4 regions of the Rothia sp. L_38 genome follow, and region 3 is predicted to be linked to each of the others. Evidence: riboswitches for the same ligand, from Rfam matches in the RefSeq annotation. Region 3 holds a riboswitch; each other region holds the start of a gene.
What was found. Region 3 has a riboswitch for S-adenosylmethionine ahead of ACRCJM_RS00815 (hypothetical protein). Riboswitches for the same ligand answer to the same signal wherever they lie in the genome.
Positions count from the first base shown of each region.

Region 1 (3,545 bases), on a different contig from region 3:
TCCTAGCGGCCGTATTCTGCCCGGTGAATCTGTCACCTTTGATGTTGCCTTTGGTGTAGCTGATCCGGCGAGCGTTACCCTTGATGTCTCTGCAGATTTCGATCACGATGCCGTCCTGTACAGCAATAAGTAGGTTCTTCGTCTAGTTGTTTCTACGCTGATGAAAGCCCCACTCGTTCTACCTCCCTGCGGTAGGGTGAGTGGGGCTTTTGTGCATGTAGAAGTTCTCGGCGGGCCGTATGATGGAGCTATGACTTCTATCCCCCATATTCTTTTTATCTGCCAGTCCAATAAGGGCAAGTCTCAGATGGCTGAGGCCCTGATGAACCTCCATGCGCAAGGACGCGTGCGGGCGACCTCCGCAGGCACCAAGGCTGCGGTGGGCAGCGCGGTCAACGCTGAATCTGCCGCTTCGCTCGCTGAAATCGGTGCGGATATGAGCCAGGGTAAGCCCAAGTTCGCGAGCGCCGACGACCTGGCCACTGCCGACCGGATCGTCATTCTGGGTGGGGCTGCCCAGCTTGAGACGACGGATGAGGAGGTCCTGGCTAAGACCGAACGCGGAATACCGTTGAGCCCTCCCACGATGGAATTGAGGGGGCTGAGCGTATGAACCTAATCCGGGACGACATCAACGCCCGCGTCCGCGCCCTGCTGGCTGAGCTTACTGCCTAGTTCGGCATACAACGGCGCTCCTTCCCTCTTTCCACGCACCGGAGTGCTGCGGGAAAGAGGGAAGGGGCGTCGTTTGCTGTATGGGGGTTAGAAAAGCGCCACCTTCGGCGGGGCCGGGAAAATCTCGTCGAGCAGGGCGAGCTCGTCCGCGTCGAACCGGCGGACGATAGCCGCCGCGTTGGCACGTACCTGGTCTTCGGTGGTGGCCCCGGCAATCACGGAGGAAACCGGCTCCTGCTGAGCCAGCCACGAGAAGGCGACCTGTACCTCGGTCAGGCCGCGCTCGGCGGCAAAGGCTGAGAAGGCTTCGAGCTGGTCCCAGTTAGCGCCGTCCAAGATGTCGGGCTTGATGCGGGTCAGACGGCCGTCCGCCGGGGCAAAAGAGCGCGAATACTTGCCCGTTAGTAGCCCGTTAGCCAGGGGGAAGTAGGGCAGCACGCCCAGCCCGAACTCGCGGGCGGCGGGTAGAACCTCGAGTTCAGCGCGGCGGTCAAGCAGGTTGTAGTGGTTCTCAGCCGCAATGTAGCGGTGCCCCAGGGCCCGGCCCAGGTGTTCGGCGTGGGCGATCTGCCAGCCAGTGTGGTTGGACGACCCGATGTAGCGCACCTTGCCCTGCTCAATCAGGGTACCCAGAGCTGAGAGGGTTTCTTCGATGGGGGTTGCCGGGTCGGGGGTGTGGTGGAAGTAGAGGTCGATGTAGTCCGTGCCTAGGCGGCTCAGGGAGGCCTCAACCGCCCGCATAATATACCGACGGGAGCCGCGCACCCCGTGGTCGGTGCCGTTGGCCCCTCCCATGTCCATGCCGAATTTAGAGACAATCACGATCTCGTCGCGGTCAATCCCGGTCTCCCGCAGGGCCTTCCCAAACATGGTTTCAGAAACTCCCGGTGCGGACCCGTAAATATCGGCCACGTCAAAGAGGGTGATTCCGGCTTCAACGGCGGCGGTGAGGACGGCGTTGGTTCCGCTTTGCGTTTCGGTGGCGGTTGTGGCGCGGCCCAGGTTGTTGCAGCCCAGACCCACGTTCGAGACGGTCAACCCGCTTTTTCCTAGTTGGCGATACTCAATACTCATACCCGTCATATTACTGTCATGTGTCTCAACACACCCGACACAGAGTCAAAAAGGTACATAGAGCGGCGGTTTCTTGCCAGCGCCCTACCTGCGCTTTTAGTGTAGAACCATCAAATCTATCCAGAGCGACCGAGAGACCTAGCTCAACGACGTCGCAGCAACCACCCCTTGGGGAAAGGTGCTCCTGCTAGGACCGATAGAGTGCATCACCAGCGGTCCACCCACCGCCCTGTGTGGCGCCCTCCCGCCACCTTTGGGAGCGGCCATCGCATTCTTTCGGGTCTACCCAACGACCTGTAAGGAAACCATGAGTACCCATATACCGGCGCTCTCTTATGAACTTTTTCCACCGCGAAGTTCCGCCAGCTGTGAGAGTCTACTGACGACTATCGACCAGCTGGCTCCCACTAACCCCGACTACGTCTCGGTGACCTACTCCGGTGATCGGGCTCGTAAGCAGAAAACCCTGGCCCTGCTCGACCACCTGGTACACGAAACCCGGCTTACTCCCCTGGCCCACCTCACCTGTGTGGGACACAGCGCCGAGGAGCTGGAAGCCGCTGTGCGTCGCATACTGGCAATCGGCGTCCGCGGGTTTTTAGCCCTGCGCGGCGATCTGCCAGCGGGCAGCACCCAGGCCCCTGACATCCCCTTTGCCCGCTCCCTGGTTGATCTCATTCGACGGGTGGAGACCCAGGATTTTGCCCATCTTGCGGCAGGACGCGTGGCGGTGGGGGTAGCTGCCTACCCCTCCCAGCACCCGGAGTCCAGCTCAGAATTACAAGATATTGAAATTCTGCTCTCAAAAGAGCGGGCGGGGGCTGATTTCGCTATCACCCAGGTCTTCTTTGAGGCCTCCCGCTACGAAGCGCTGGTACAGCGGGCCCGAACCGCGGGGGTGACCCTGCCCCTGATTCCGGGCATCATGCCGGTGACCAGCCTGCGCAGGCTCACCACCCTCTGCTCACTGGCGGGCCTGCCCGTACCCCAGCAGCTGGCCTACGACCTGGAAACCGCGAGCGGGGACGCCCAGCGGCACCGTATCGGGGTGGAGTTCGGCGTCCGCCTGCTCCAAGAATCCCTCGACGCAGGTGCCCCCGGCATCCACTTCTACACCTTCAATGAACACGCAGCGGTGCTGGACGTTCTCGATCGGGTCGATCTACCCCGCTACAGCACCCGCTTTGAAAACCCCCTGGCCGAACTGACCTACGCCTAAAAATATCGGCCCAAAGACCTTATAGAAAGACACCACCATGACCACAGTTTTCCCCACCGCAACCATCACCGGCTACCCCCGTATCGGCGCCCGCCGCGAACTCAAGCGCGCTGTTGAAGCCTACTGGGCGGGTAAGTCCGACCAGGACGAGCTGGAGCAGACCGCCCAGAAGATTCAGCAGGACGCCTACCGCACCCTCACCGAGCGCGGCCTGACCGACGACTACGCTATTCCCGCGGACTTCTCCTTCTACGACCAGGTGCTCGATACCACCCGCCTCTTCACCGCCCTGCCCGCCCGCTTCGAGTCGGTACGCGACGACCGCGGCCTGATCGACCTGGACGGCTACTTCGCCCTGGCCCGCGGCACCGAGCACCTGCCCCCGCTGGAGCTGACCAAGTGGTTCGACACCAACTACCACTACCTGGTGCCAGAAATCGGCCCGACCACCGGCTTTACCCTCAACACCGAAGCTCTCGATGACCTGCTGGCAGCCGCTGAGGCGGCGGGGACGTCCGCCCGCCCCAGCATCACCGGGCCCCTCACCTACCTGCTCCTGGCAAAGGCAGAGGACGGC
Region 1 covers NZ_JBOEQD010000002.1:118,123-121,667, reverse strand. The annotation lists gene ACRCJM_RS01855 (DUF308 domain-containing protein) at 1-133, shown strand, start outside; gene ACRCJM_RS01850 (low molecular weight phosphatase family protein) at 251-613, shown strand; gene ACRCJM_RS01845 (aldo/keto reductase) at 763-1,749, opposite strand; SAM riboswitch class I at 1,863-1,952, shown strand; gene ACRCJM_RS01840 (methylenetetrahydrofolate reductase) at 2,057-2,968, shown strand; gene metE (5-methyltetrahydropteroyltriglutamate--homocysteine S-methyltransferase) at 3,006-3,545, shown strand, end outside.
Region 1: linked by a shared signal. The riboswitch ahead of ACRCJM_RS01840 (methylenetetrahydrofolate reductase) and the one ahead of ACRCJM_RS00815 (hypothetical protein) in region 3 are both predicted to bind S-adenosylmethionine.

Region 2 (3,545 bases), on a different contig from region 3:
GCGCTTCTGCAGCTCGGGAACAACGAACTCAACGAAGTCCTCAAAGGAGCCAGGGGAAACGTGGTAAGCCAGGTTGATGCCGTCCAGGCCGCCCTCGTCAATCCACTTCTCCAGCTCATCGGCAACAGTCTGGGGGGAACCCACCAAAACCGCACCCATGCCGCCGGTGGCGCAGTGCTCGGCGATGTCCTTGCGGGTCCACTCCTTCTCCTTATCCTGCAGGGTGAAGGGGGTCAGGAAGGACTGAATCGACTCGGTCTCAACGTACTTGAGAGCCTCGTCCTCATCGAACTGGTCCAGGTCAAGGCCGCTCCAGCCGCCGATGATGCCCTGGGACGCCTCAACGTTCTGGTACTTGAGGTACTCGGCGTACTTGGCCTGAGCCTTCTCGTCAGTCTCGTCCACAACAACGGAGAGCATAGCCAGGATCTTGACGTCATCGCGCTTGCGGCCGGCCTTTTCAGCCTCAGAACGGATACGCTCGGTCAGAACCTTGGTCAGGTGGGGGCGCAGGGCGGTGATGAAGATAGCCTCAGCGTGCTGGCCAGAGAAAGCCTGGCCACGGGAAGACGCACCGGCCTGGAAAATCACGGGGGTGCGCTGGGGGGAAGGCTCACTCAGGGCGATGCCGGGAACCTGGAAGTACTTGCCCTTGTGCAGGATGGGGTGCACCTTCGAGGGATCAGCGAAGACGCCGTTTTCGCGGTCGCGGGGTACCGAGCCGTCCTCCCAGGAGCCCTCCCAGAGCTTGTAACAGACATCGAGAAACTCTTCGGCAATCTCGTAGCGCTCATCGTGCTCAATCTGCCCGGGCAGACCCTGGTTCTCAGCAGCAGACTGCAGGTAGGAGGTCACCACATTGAAGCCCACACGGCCGCCGGTCAGGTGATCCAGGGTGGAGTAGGAACGGGCCAGGGTGTAGGGCTGGTTGTAGGTGACAGCGGCAGTCACGCCAAAGCCCAGGTGCTCGGTCACAGCGGCCATAGCAGAAATCTGCAAGAAGGGGTCACCCACAGGAACCTGGGCGCCGTCCTTGAGGACGGGAGCTACTGAATCCTTGTAGACATCGTAGACACCCACCACGTCAGCGATAAAGACAGCGTCGAACAGACCCTTCTCGCAGACCTTAGCCAGGTCGGTCCAGTACTTGATGGTGTTGTACTCATCCGCCCGGTTACGGGGGTGACGCCACAGACCAAAGCTCTGGTGGCTGGTGGTGGTCATATCGAAGGCGTTGACGACGATGCGCTTCTTCTCGGTCATGAACCGGGCCCTTTCACAGGTGGTGCTTGGCCCTCCGCGCCCGTGCTGCCACCGGCGTCCTTACCCAAAGTAAAAGGCACCGAGCCTTCGCGAAGGTGGCGCCTGGTTGCGCCGTACTTGCATTACTGCCTGATCCTCATCTGGGGCACCCCGCTACGGGAGAGGGTTGCCGCCCAACTAGCCAGAGCTTCGCGTTGGGACTCTTGATCTTGAGATTTAGTGTAGCCCGCCCAGCACGCCCAGGTGCAAGCATCTGAGGCTACGTTTCACATTGTGGCACGGGGTGAGTCGCGTGTAACCGGGCAGCGAGTTTCGGTCAGTTTTACCCACAGCGTCACACTCGTAACCGGCCGAAATACCGCGTCATACTCTTGCCCAGTTCCAACAAACGCCCCTAGCGTTGAAAGCGTTAACCATCCAGAGCGACCGAGAGACTTGGCTCAACGACGTCGCAGCAACCTCCCTCACTACAGGGGTCGGTGCTAACGCCAAGAGACGATGGAGAAAAGCATGAGCGCACCCACGCTAGAACGCACCCCCACCACCCTCACCGCCTGCGGCATTGACTTCAAGGCCGTCGGCAAAACCTTCATCGGCGAGCGCGGCGAGACCCGCACCGTCCTTGAAGACGTCTCCTTCACCGCCTACCCCGGTGAGATTATCTCGATCATTGGTTCCTCGGGTTGCGGCAAGTCCACCCTCTTACGGGCTGCCGCGGGCCTGGGCGCAGCGACCGCCGGTACCGTCACCATCGATGGCAGCCCGGTGCGCGGCCTGGACTCCCGCGTGGCAATTGGCTTCCAGGAGCCCCGCCTGCTGCCCTGGCGTACCGTTGAGAAGAATGTTGCCCTGGGGTTGCCCAAGGGAACACCCAAGGACGCCGCCCGCGAGCAGGTTGCCCGCCTTCTGGACGTCGTGGGGCTGGCAGACTACGCCCAGCACCGCCCCCGTGAGATTTCCGGTGGCATGGCTCAGCGCGCCTCCCTGGCACGGGCGCTGGCGCGGAACCCCGGCGTCCTTCTGCTCGATGAGCCCTTCGGCGCCCTCGATGCCCTCACCCGCATCAACATGCAGGATCTGCTGCTCGATATTCATGCCCACGACCCGGCCACCGTCCTGCTGGTCACCCACGACGTGGAAGAAGCCCTCTACCTCTCAGACCGGGTGATTGTGCTGGGTAAGCCGGACCCCACCGCACCCGCGACGATTGCCCGCATTGTTGAGGTGCCCGATCACCGCCCGCGCGACCGCGGCAACCCAGCGCTATCGTCCCTGCGTAAAGAACTTTTGGCCGAACTCGGCGTTGAAGAACACTAGGAACACACATGTCACTCATTTCTCGTCTCACCACCACTTCTGCCCTGCTCGCAACCGGCACCCTTCTGCTCACTGGCTGCTTGGCTGGGGAAAACGCTTCTACCGCTGACACTTCTGCCGCTGCGGGCGACACCACCGTCACCATCGACTACGCCACCTACAACCCGCTCTCCCTGATTATCAAGGAAAAGGGTTGGCTTGAGACCGCCCTACAAGAGCAGGGTAAGGACGTCGAGTGGGTACAGTCAGCCGGTTCGAACAAGGCTAATGAGGCCCTGCGTTCCGGTGCGATTGACGTGGGTTCCACCGCGGGCTCAGCTGCCCTGCTGGCTCGCTCTAACGGCTCCCCCATTCAGGTGATTGACCTCTACTCCCAGCCCGAGTGGTCAGCTCTGGTGACCCGCACCGATACCGGTATCTCATCGGTGAAAGACCTGGCCGGTAAAAAGGTAGCCGTCACCAAGGGCACCGACCCCTACTTCTTCCTGCTCCAAGCTCTTGAAGAAGCAGGTGTGTCACCCGATGAGGTCACCATCGAGCAGCTACAGCACGCCGACGGCCGCACCGCCCTCAACCAGGGCACCGTAGACGCCTGGAGCGGCCTTGACCCCATCATGGCCAGCGCCGAAATTGAGGACGGCAACATCCTCTTCTACCGCAACGTCGACTTCAACACCTACGGCTTCCTGAACGCCACCGAGGACTTCATCGAGAGCGACCCCGAAGCCGCCCAGACCATCGTTGACGTCTACGAATACGCCCGCGACTGGGCACTCGCCAACGAAGAAGAGGCCGTGCAGATTCTGGCGGACGGCTCCGGAATTGAGCTTGAAACCGCCCAGGTCGTCTGGGACCGCACCTACCTCGATATCGATAACGTACCCGGCGACAAGCAGCTCGCCGTGCTGGAGAAGGTCGGCCCCTACCTGGTTGAATCCGGCGACGTTGCCTCACAAGACGAAGTA
Region 2 covers NZ_JBOEQD010000002.1:158,163-161,707, reverse strand. The annotation lists gene ACRCJM_RS02020 (LLM class flavin-dependent oxidoreductase) at 1-1,263, opposite strand, end outside; SAM riboswitch class IV at 1,372-1,472, opposite strand; SAM riboswitch class I at 1,674-1,768, shown strand; gene ACRCJM_RS02015 (ABC transporter ATP-binding protein) at 1,774-2,580, shown strand; gene ACRCJM_RS02010 (aliphatic sulfonate ABC transporter substrate-binding protein) at 2,589-3,545, shown strand, end outside.
Region 2: linked by a shared signal. The riboswitch ahead of ACRCJM_RS02015 (ABC transporter ATP-binding protein) and the one ahead of ACRCJM_RS00815 (hypothetical protein) in region 3 are both predicted to bind S-adenosylmethionine.

Region 3 (3,545 bases):
GTCAGCATGCGTGCGTCTCCCCATCAACTCATCACAATTTTCGAATATATATTCGAATTTATTAACTACTATACATGTGCTCACGAGAGCTGGGAACCCTCTCTGCCAACTCTATTAGTCTATGACGTTCACGAGCTAAATCAGCCATAATACTCATGAGCTTTGTACCTCAGGCTGAAAGTATTCACTGCACAACAGTTAGAAGCGTAAACATACCTGCCAGCAACTTCTTTAGAATTATTTACTGCGCAGTTCCTCCATCTGCTCTTTCGTTAGAAAAGCTCCGAAGGCGGGGCTGTCCGGCTCAAAAAGGTGGGCTGCACTTTCAGGCATAAGAACCACGTCAAACCCCAAAGAGCTAACCAGCTCACAAGCGGTCTCCAGTGCCTTATCCCCCTGCCCCGCGTCAATCACTGCAACAGCACGCGGTAGAGCATGAGGGTTCAAAACCCGGCTGTCAGAAGTCAAATCATCATAGGCAATATGGTTAAGCGTTCGGACAACAGGCACCTGCACCCCGGGCAGCTCAAATTCAGTTCCAGCCGTCCCAGCAGATTCCCATGGATTGGTCGCGTCCACTACAAGCCCATGAGCAGCAGAAAAATCAAAATTGGGAAGAGCAGTTCGGGGCAGAGCCACAATGACGATGTCAGCTTTCAGTGCGCTCTCAAAATCCACTAGCTGGGCTTCTGGCACAAGAGAACTCAAAATAATATCTAGCAGTGGCTTTGGCCTGGCATAAATCAGCGTCTCATGGCCAGCAGCAACAGAGAGACGGGCAAGAGCTGTGCCGAGCTTACCGGCGCCAAGAATAGAAACCTTCATACCTACCACAATATTTTCTAAAGAAAATTTATTCCTTGGGTTTACCAGTCTAACGATGGATTTTATCTGAGGCTTGAATAAAAAGATCGGCTACAGATCTAGTCTGTAGCCGACCCCTTATCTATAGTCTCGGTTAGCGATTTTCAGCGGTAACGCAAACAGTCAAGGGTTCCGGTGAAAGATGGCTTAAAGAAAAGATCTTGCCCTCTCGCAGCCCGAGTAGCTTGTGCTCCTCATTCCATAGAAGAACAGGGGCACCCGCGTCCTTTCTCTCCCCCGATGCGCTACGCACCTGGCCGTCCGTCGCGCTAAGAAACTCAAAAAGACGAGTCGAATCATGGTTCCAGAAATACCGGCTTTGCCCGTCGATTTTCAGTTGCACGCGCGTACCCCGCACGGCAATAATCGTAGCTTCCTGCCAGGTCATGTTCGACGCATTGATACCAATTGCCGGGACAATTCCGTGCCCAGCTGAATGTAGGGTGCACCGCTGGCTAAGCGGCACGTTCTTCCGCTGATCGGTGTGAGCAGAGCCTGAAGTAGCTTTTGCTGAAGCTGAAGACTTTGAAAAAGGAAAAAATGAAACCACAGTGGGCCTCCTAAATAATCGCGCTTTCACCGGGCCTTTTGGCGGGTGACCGATTTTCCTTTGAGGGCACCGTCTGCGTCAGGCGGTTGCCAGCCAACAAGTCAAAGGGCTTTGCGTTGGGCTTCTGAATCGTGATGATTACTTTAGCAGGAAAAAATCCACACGTGCAAGAGGGCTGCTATTGGTAGAGCTTGCCGCCCGATTCCTCCAGGTAGCAGGTGGGGCAGAGGGACTCGTAGCCCACATGCACACCGTCAATGGCCACCTGGTCACCGGCAAAAACAAACTTTCCATCAACAGTACGGCCGTTAAAGAGCGCCTTCCGTCCGCACCGACAAATAGTCTTGAGCTCTTCCAGCGTGTGGGCAATCTCCAGCAGGCGGGCAGAGCCGGGGAAGGCCCGCGTTCTAAAGTCTGTACGAATGCCGTAGCACATCACCGGCACGTTCTCTTCCACCGCAATCCGCATGAGATCATCCACCTGCTCAGCGGTCAAAAACTGGGCCTCATCCACCAGCAGGCAGGAGACGGGCAGATGCCAGTGCATACGGTCGTCATCAGCATTAGGCTCAGCAGCAGCGTGGAAGAGATCGCGTACCGAATCCTCAGCACCCACCAAAAAATCAGCCTGACGGGTCACCCCCAGGCGGGACACGATCTCAGTATCGCCCTTGGTGTCCACCTGCGGCTTGGCCAGCAGCACCCGCTGGCCACGCTCCTCATAGTTATGGGCAGCCTGCAACAGCGCAGTCGACTTACCCGAATTCATGGCGCCAAAACGGAAATAGAGCTTAGCCACGCGGCCACACCTTTCAACCCAGAACACTTACGCAGAAAACAAAACCAAACCACACCATTCTAGCCCGGCCCACTCCCCCGCTCACAGGCGTCCTACCCTATGAAAAAGGGAGGGCTCCGGAAAACCCGGTGCCCTCCCCTTTCTCTCACAGGAACTTACTTGCCTGAGACCTCAAGGCCTGAGACGTCCACGTCCTTGAGCGGAATAGTCTTTGAGCCGGTTACCAGCTTGTGCACCAGCCAGACACCAATAATGATGGGCAGGCCGATGTAGGCCGAGACAACCTCAAACCAGTGGCCAGCAAAAATAGCGTTGTAGTTCTGGCCGGCAATCACCAGCAGGCACATCAGCAGCGCCACGATGGGGCCAATCGGGAAGAGAGGAGCCTTGTAGGGCAGGTCGTTCACATCATTACCCTGGGCGACGTAAGCGCGGCGGAAGCGGTAGTGGCAGATCGCCACACCCACCCAGGTGATGAAGCCCGACAGGCCAGAGATGTTAATCAGCCAGGTGTAGGCAGAGCCCTCGCCCACTACGGCAGAGACGAAGCCGAAGAGGCCGATAGCGGCGGTCATGAGCAGGGCGGGCATGGGAATGCCGCGGGAGTTCACGCGGGCAAAAATCTTGGGAGCACGCCCCTCCAGCGCCAGGGCGTAGAGCATACGGGACGAAACGTAGAGGCCCGAGTTACCGGCAGAGAGAATCGCGGTCAGAATGACGGCGTTCATCACCGAAGCAGCAAAAGCAACTCCCAGGTTCTCAAAGACCATGGTGAAAGGTGAGTAGGCGATGTCGGTGGCGTCCGCCCGCAGCAGGTTGGGGCTGGTGTAGGGAATCAGGGTACCGATGATAGCGATAGCACCGATGTAGAAGAGCATAATGCGCCAGAAAACGCTCTTGAGGGCGCGGGGAACGTCGCGGCGGGGGTTCTCAGATTCACCAGCGGCAACACCGATCATTTCGGTGCCCTGGAAGGAGAAACCGGCGACCATGAAGATAGCCAGGATAGAGAGGAAGCCACCCTTGAAGGGTGCTTCGCCGTCGGTCCAGTTAGCGAAACCGTTGTCGTGGTTGCCCAGGATGCCGAAAATCATGGCGACGCCGGCAATCAGGAAGACGATAACGGTGACCACCTTGATGGTAGCCAGCCAGAACTCTGATTCGCCGTAGGAGCGGGCCGAAAGCACATTGATACCCAGGATGATGGCCAGGAAGGTTCCTGCCCAGATCCAGCCGGGGACGTCGGGGAGCCAGTAGGACATAATGACGCCGGCGGCCACCAGCTCAGCAGCCACGGTAATGGCCCAGTTGAACCAGTAGTTCCAGCCCATG
Region 3 covers NZ_JBOEQD010000001.1:177,642-181,186, reverse strand. The annotation lists gene ACRCJM_RS00825 (DNA cytosine methyltransferase) at 1-8, opposite strand, end outside; gene ACRCJM_RS00820 (NADPH-dependent F420 reductase) at 238-825, opposite strand; gene ACRCJM_RS00815 (hypothetical protein) at 959-1,414, opposite strand; SAM riboswitch class IV at 1,430-1,545, opposite strand; gene ACRCJM_RS00810 (thymidine kinase) at 1,593-2,213, opposite strand; gene ACRCJM_RS00805 (amino acid permease) at 2,369-3,545, opposite strand, start outside.

Region 4 (3,545 bases), on a different contig from region 3:
GGAGGTAACAGCTGCGATGGCCGGGTACTTGACGGGGCGGATGTTTTCGTAGGGGGTGTAGGACTTCATGTAGTCGTAGACCTCCTTGTCGGTGATGGGGTTGCCCCATTCTTCCCATTCCAGGGCCGAGAGCGGCAGGTTGGGGTCGAGAATGGTGGTGAGGGCGTCCACGAAGGGGACCTGGGCCAGGCAGGCCGCGTATTTTTCGGGGGCCATGTTGACGACGGCGCCCATGAGCAGGCCGCCGGCTGATCCACCCATGATGCCGATACGGGCAGCGTCCACCCAGGCCTGGGAGGCTAGGAAGTCGGTGGCGTCGATGAAGTCGGTGAAGGTGTTTTTCTTGGCCAGCTTCTTGCCCTCGGTGTACCAGGCGCGGCCCATTTCGCCGCCACCGCGGATGTGGGCAACGACGAAGATGACGCCGCGGTCCAGCACGCTGAGGCGGGCGGTGGAGAAATAGGGGTCCATGGAGGACTCATAGGACCCGTAGCCGTACTGAATCACGGGGTTTTCCTGGGCCTTATCGAGGTCGGCGCGGTGCATGACGGAGAGCGGAATCATGGCTCCGTCCGCTGCCGGTGCCCACATGCGGTAGGCGGTGTAGTTCTCGGGCTCGTAGCCGATGACGGGGGTGCGGCGGCGCAGTACGAGGTCGTCGGTATCGGGGAAGTAGTCGTAGACGCTGCTGGGGGTGAGGTAGGAGGTGTAGTTCAGGCGGATGACCGGGGACATGATGTTCACACCGGAGAAGGCTGACGTGTAGAGCTCTTCGGTGAATCCGCCGGGCTCGTAGAGGTCAATACCCTGGGGGTGGGCAGAAGCTGCCTGCTCAGCGAGAGCGGTACGCGGGGCAACGAATACTTTAACGGTGGTGTTCTCGCGGGCCATGAGCACCAGATGGTTGCGGGAGAACTTGAAACCCTCTAGGCGGACGTCCTCGCGGTGGGGCACCAGGGGAATCCAGCTAGCCTTGAAATCGGCAAAGGGCACGTGCTCTTCCCGCAGGGGCGCCAGTACAATTTCACCGTTGGGGGCCTCGTGGTTATGGCCGATGACCAGATAGCCGGTGCCCTCCACGTCGATGATATCGGTGGAGTACTCGATACCGGCGTCCCGCTTCATAATGAGGGTGGGCTCTAGCTGACCAAGCTCATGAATGTTGATAATGCGGGTCTCTGAGTACTCAGAGTTGGATGAAGTAATGACTACGTGGGTACGGGAGGATGACATACCTGCACCCAACCAGAGGCCGTTATCGTCTTCGCGGTAGAGGGCAAAATCTTCAGATGCGCTGGTGCCAATGGCGTGAGCGCGCACTTCGTAGGGGCGCCAGGACTCATCGGCTACCGAATAAATCAGGTGCTTGGCTCCAGAGGCAAAGAAGGCCCCTGCAAAGACGTCCTCAATTTTCTCTTCAAGAATCTCACCGGTATCGAGGTTCTTGAAGTACTGGGTGTAGCGCTCATCGCCTGAATCGTCCACACCGAAGGTCAGCAGGGAACCGTCGCGGGTTACCTGAAAGGAACCCAGCGAGAAAAAGGCCATATCGCGGGCGAACTCGTTACAGTCCAGCACTACCTGCTCACCGTCGAGCGGTTCACCGGGGCGGACGACCGGCGGCTGGTAGCGCTCTTCAACGCTGCCCTCGGTCAGAGCGGGGACGCGGCACATGACCGGGTACTGCTCGCCGGCAACCGTGCGGTTAAAGTACCACCAGGCCCCGCGGCGGGAAGGCACCGACATGTCGGTCAACTGGGTGCGCCCCTTAATCTCTTCAAAAATAGCATCGCGAAGGGGCTGCTGATCTTCAGTGACCGCCTCGGTGTAGGCATTCTCAGCGCGCAGGTGCTCTAGAACCTCTTCGCTCTCCTTATCACGCAACCACTCATAGTGATCAATAAAAATATCGCCGTGATGGGTACGCTCAACCGGGACACGCTTGGCAAGAGGAGGAGTCAGAGACATCGTCAGCCCTTTCGTAATAACTCGCTTCCCACCATTCTAAATGACGGCCATAGAACGTAACGTATGCAATACAAGGACACATGCTGAAACTTTAGAGCCTCATCTTGACGCTCCCCGGGCACTCAAGCCAAACTAGAGGCAGGTCAAGAGAACCAGCGCTAAGCCCCAGCTAGCTGGTCGGCAACCCTCCACTCGCGGTGGGGTGCCCTGGGTGAAGACCTGGCGTACCCACCGAGAACCAGGTACGCAAGCGCGGGACCGATGTGCCTCTATCTTCTGCGAGGGCATCAGATTCTTTTCCTCCTTACCCGGGCGGAAGATACGGCATGCGGCCCGTTCCAAGAGAACACTGAAAGAATCCTTCACTAGGAGAAACCGCATGACCACCGAGAACACCGTTCCCACCCCCTCAAACCCCACCGGCTGGAAGTTCGAAACCCAGCAGATTCACGCGGGCCAGGAACCCGACGCGGCAACCGGCGCTCGCGCCCTGCCCATCTACCAGACCACGTCCTTTGTCTTCAAGGACTCCGCCCAGGCAGCAGGCCGCTTCGCCCTCTCCGAGCTGGGACCCATCTACTCCCGCATCAACAACCCCACCCAGGAAGCGGTCGAAAACCGCATCGCGGCCCTGGAAGGCGGCGTCGGCGCCCTGCTTCTAGCTAGTGGCCAGGCAGCCTCCACCTTCGCGATTCTGAATATCGCAGGAGCCGGTGACCACGTTGTTGCTTCCCCCTCCCTCTACGGCGGTAGCTTCAACCTGCTCAAGTACACCCTCAAGAACCTGGGTATTGAAACCACCTTCGTCGATGATCCCGCCGACCCTGAATCCTGGAGAGCTGCCGCCCGCGAGAACACCAAGGCCTTCTACGCAGAAACCCTGCCTAACCCCCGCGGCGATGTGCTTGATATTGAGGCTGTTTCGACCGTGGCCCACGAGGCTGGGGTACCGCTCATCGTCGATAACACCATTGCCACCCCCTACCTGCTCAACCCCATCAAGCACGGAGCTGACGTGGTCATCCACTCAGCCACCAAGTACCTCGGTGGTCACGGCACCTCGGTCGGCGGCGTCATCGTCGACTCCGGCAACTTCGACTACGGTGCTTACCCCGACAAGTACCCCCTCTTCAACCAGCCCGACGAAAGCTACCACGGCCTGGTCTATGCCCGTGATCTCGGTGCAGATGGGGCTTTTGGGGTCAACCTCTCCTACATCCTCAAAGCCCGCGTCTCTCTGCTACGCGACCTCGGCTCATCCATCTCACCGACCAACGCCTTCAATATTGCCATCGGTCTTGAGACCCTCTCCCTGCGCGTCGAGCGCCACGTAGAGAATGCCCTCAAGGTTGCCCAGTTCCTTAAGGATCGCCCCCAGGTCGAATCGGTCACCTACTCCGGTCTACCTGATTCCCCCTACTATGACCTGGCCCAAAAGTACCTGCCCAAGGGGGCTGGCGCCGTCCTCGGCTTCACCCTCAAGGACGCCGACGCCGCAACCGCCCAGAAGTTCGTGGACTCCCTCTCCCTCCACTCCCTGCTGGTCAACATCGGTGACGTGCGCTCACTTGCTGTCC
Region 4 covers NZ_JBOEQD010000016.1:10,857-14,401, reverse strand. The annotation lists gene ACRCJM_RS10880 (S9 family peptidase) at 1-1,968, opposite strand, end outside; SAM riboswitch class IV at 2,110-2,227, shown strand; gene ACRCJM_RS10875 (O-acetylhomoserine aminocarboxypropyltransferase/cysteine synthase family protein) at 2,348-3,545, shown strand, end outside.
Region 4: linked by a shared signal. The riboswitch ahead of ACRCJM_RS10875 (O-acetylhomoserine aminocarboxypropyltransferase/cysteine synthase family protein) and the one ahead of ACRCJM_RS00815 (hypothetical protein) in region 3 are both predicted to bind S-adenosylmethionine.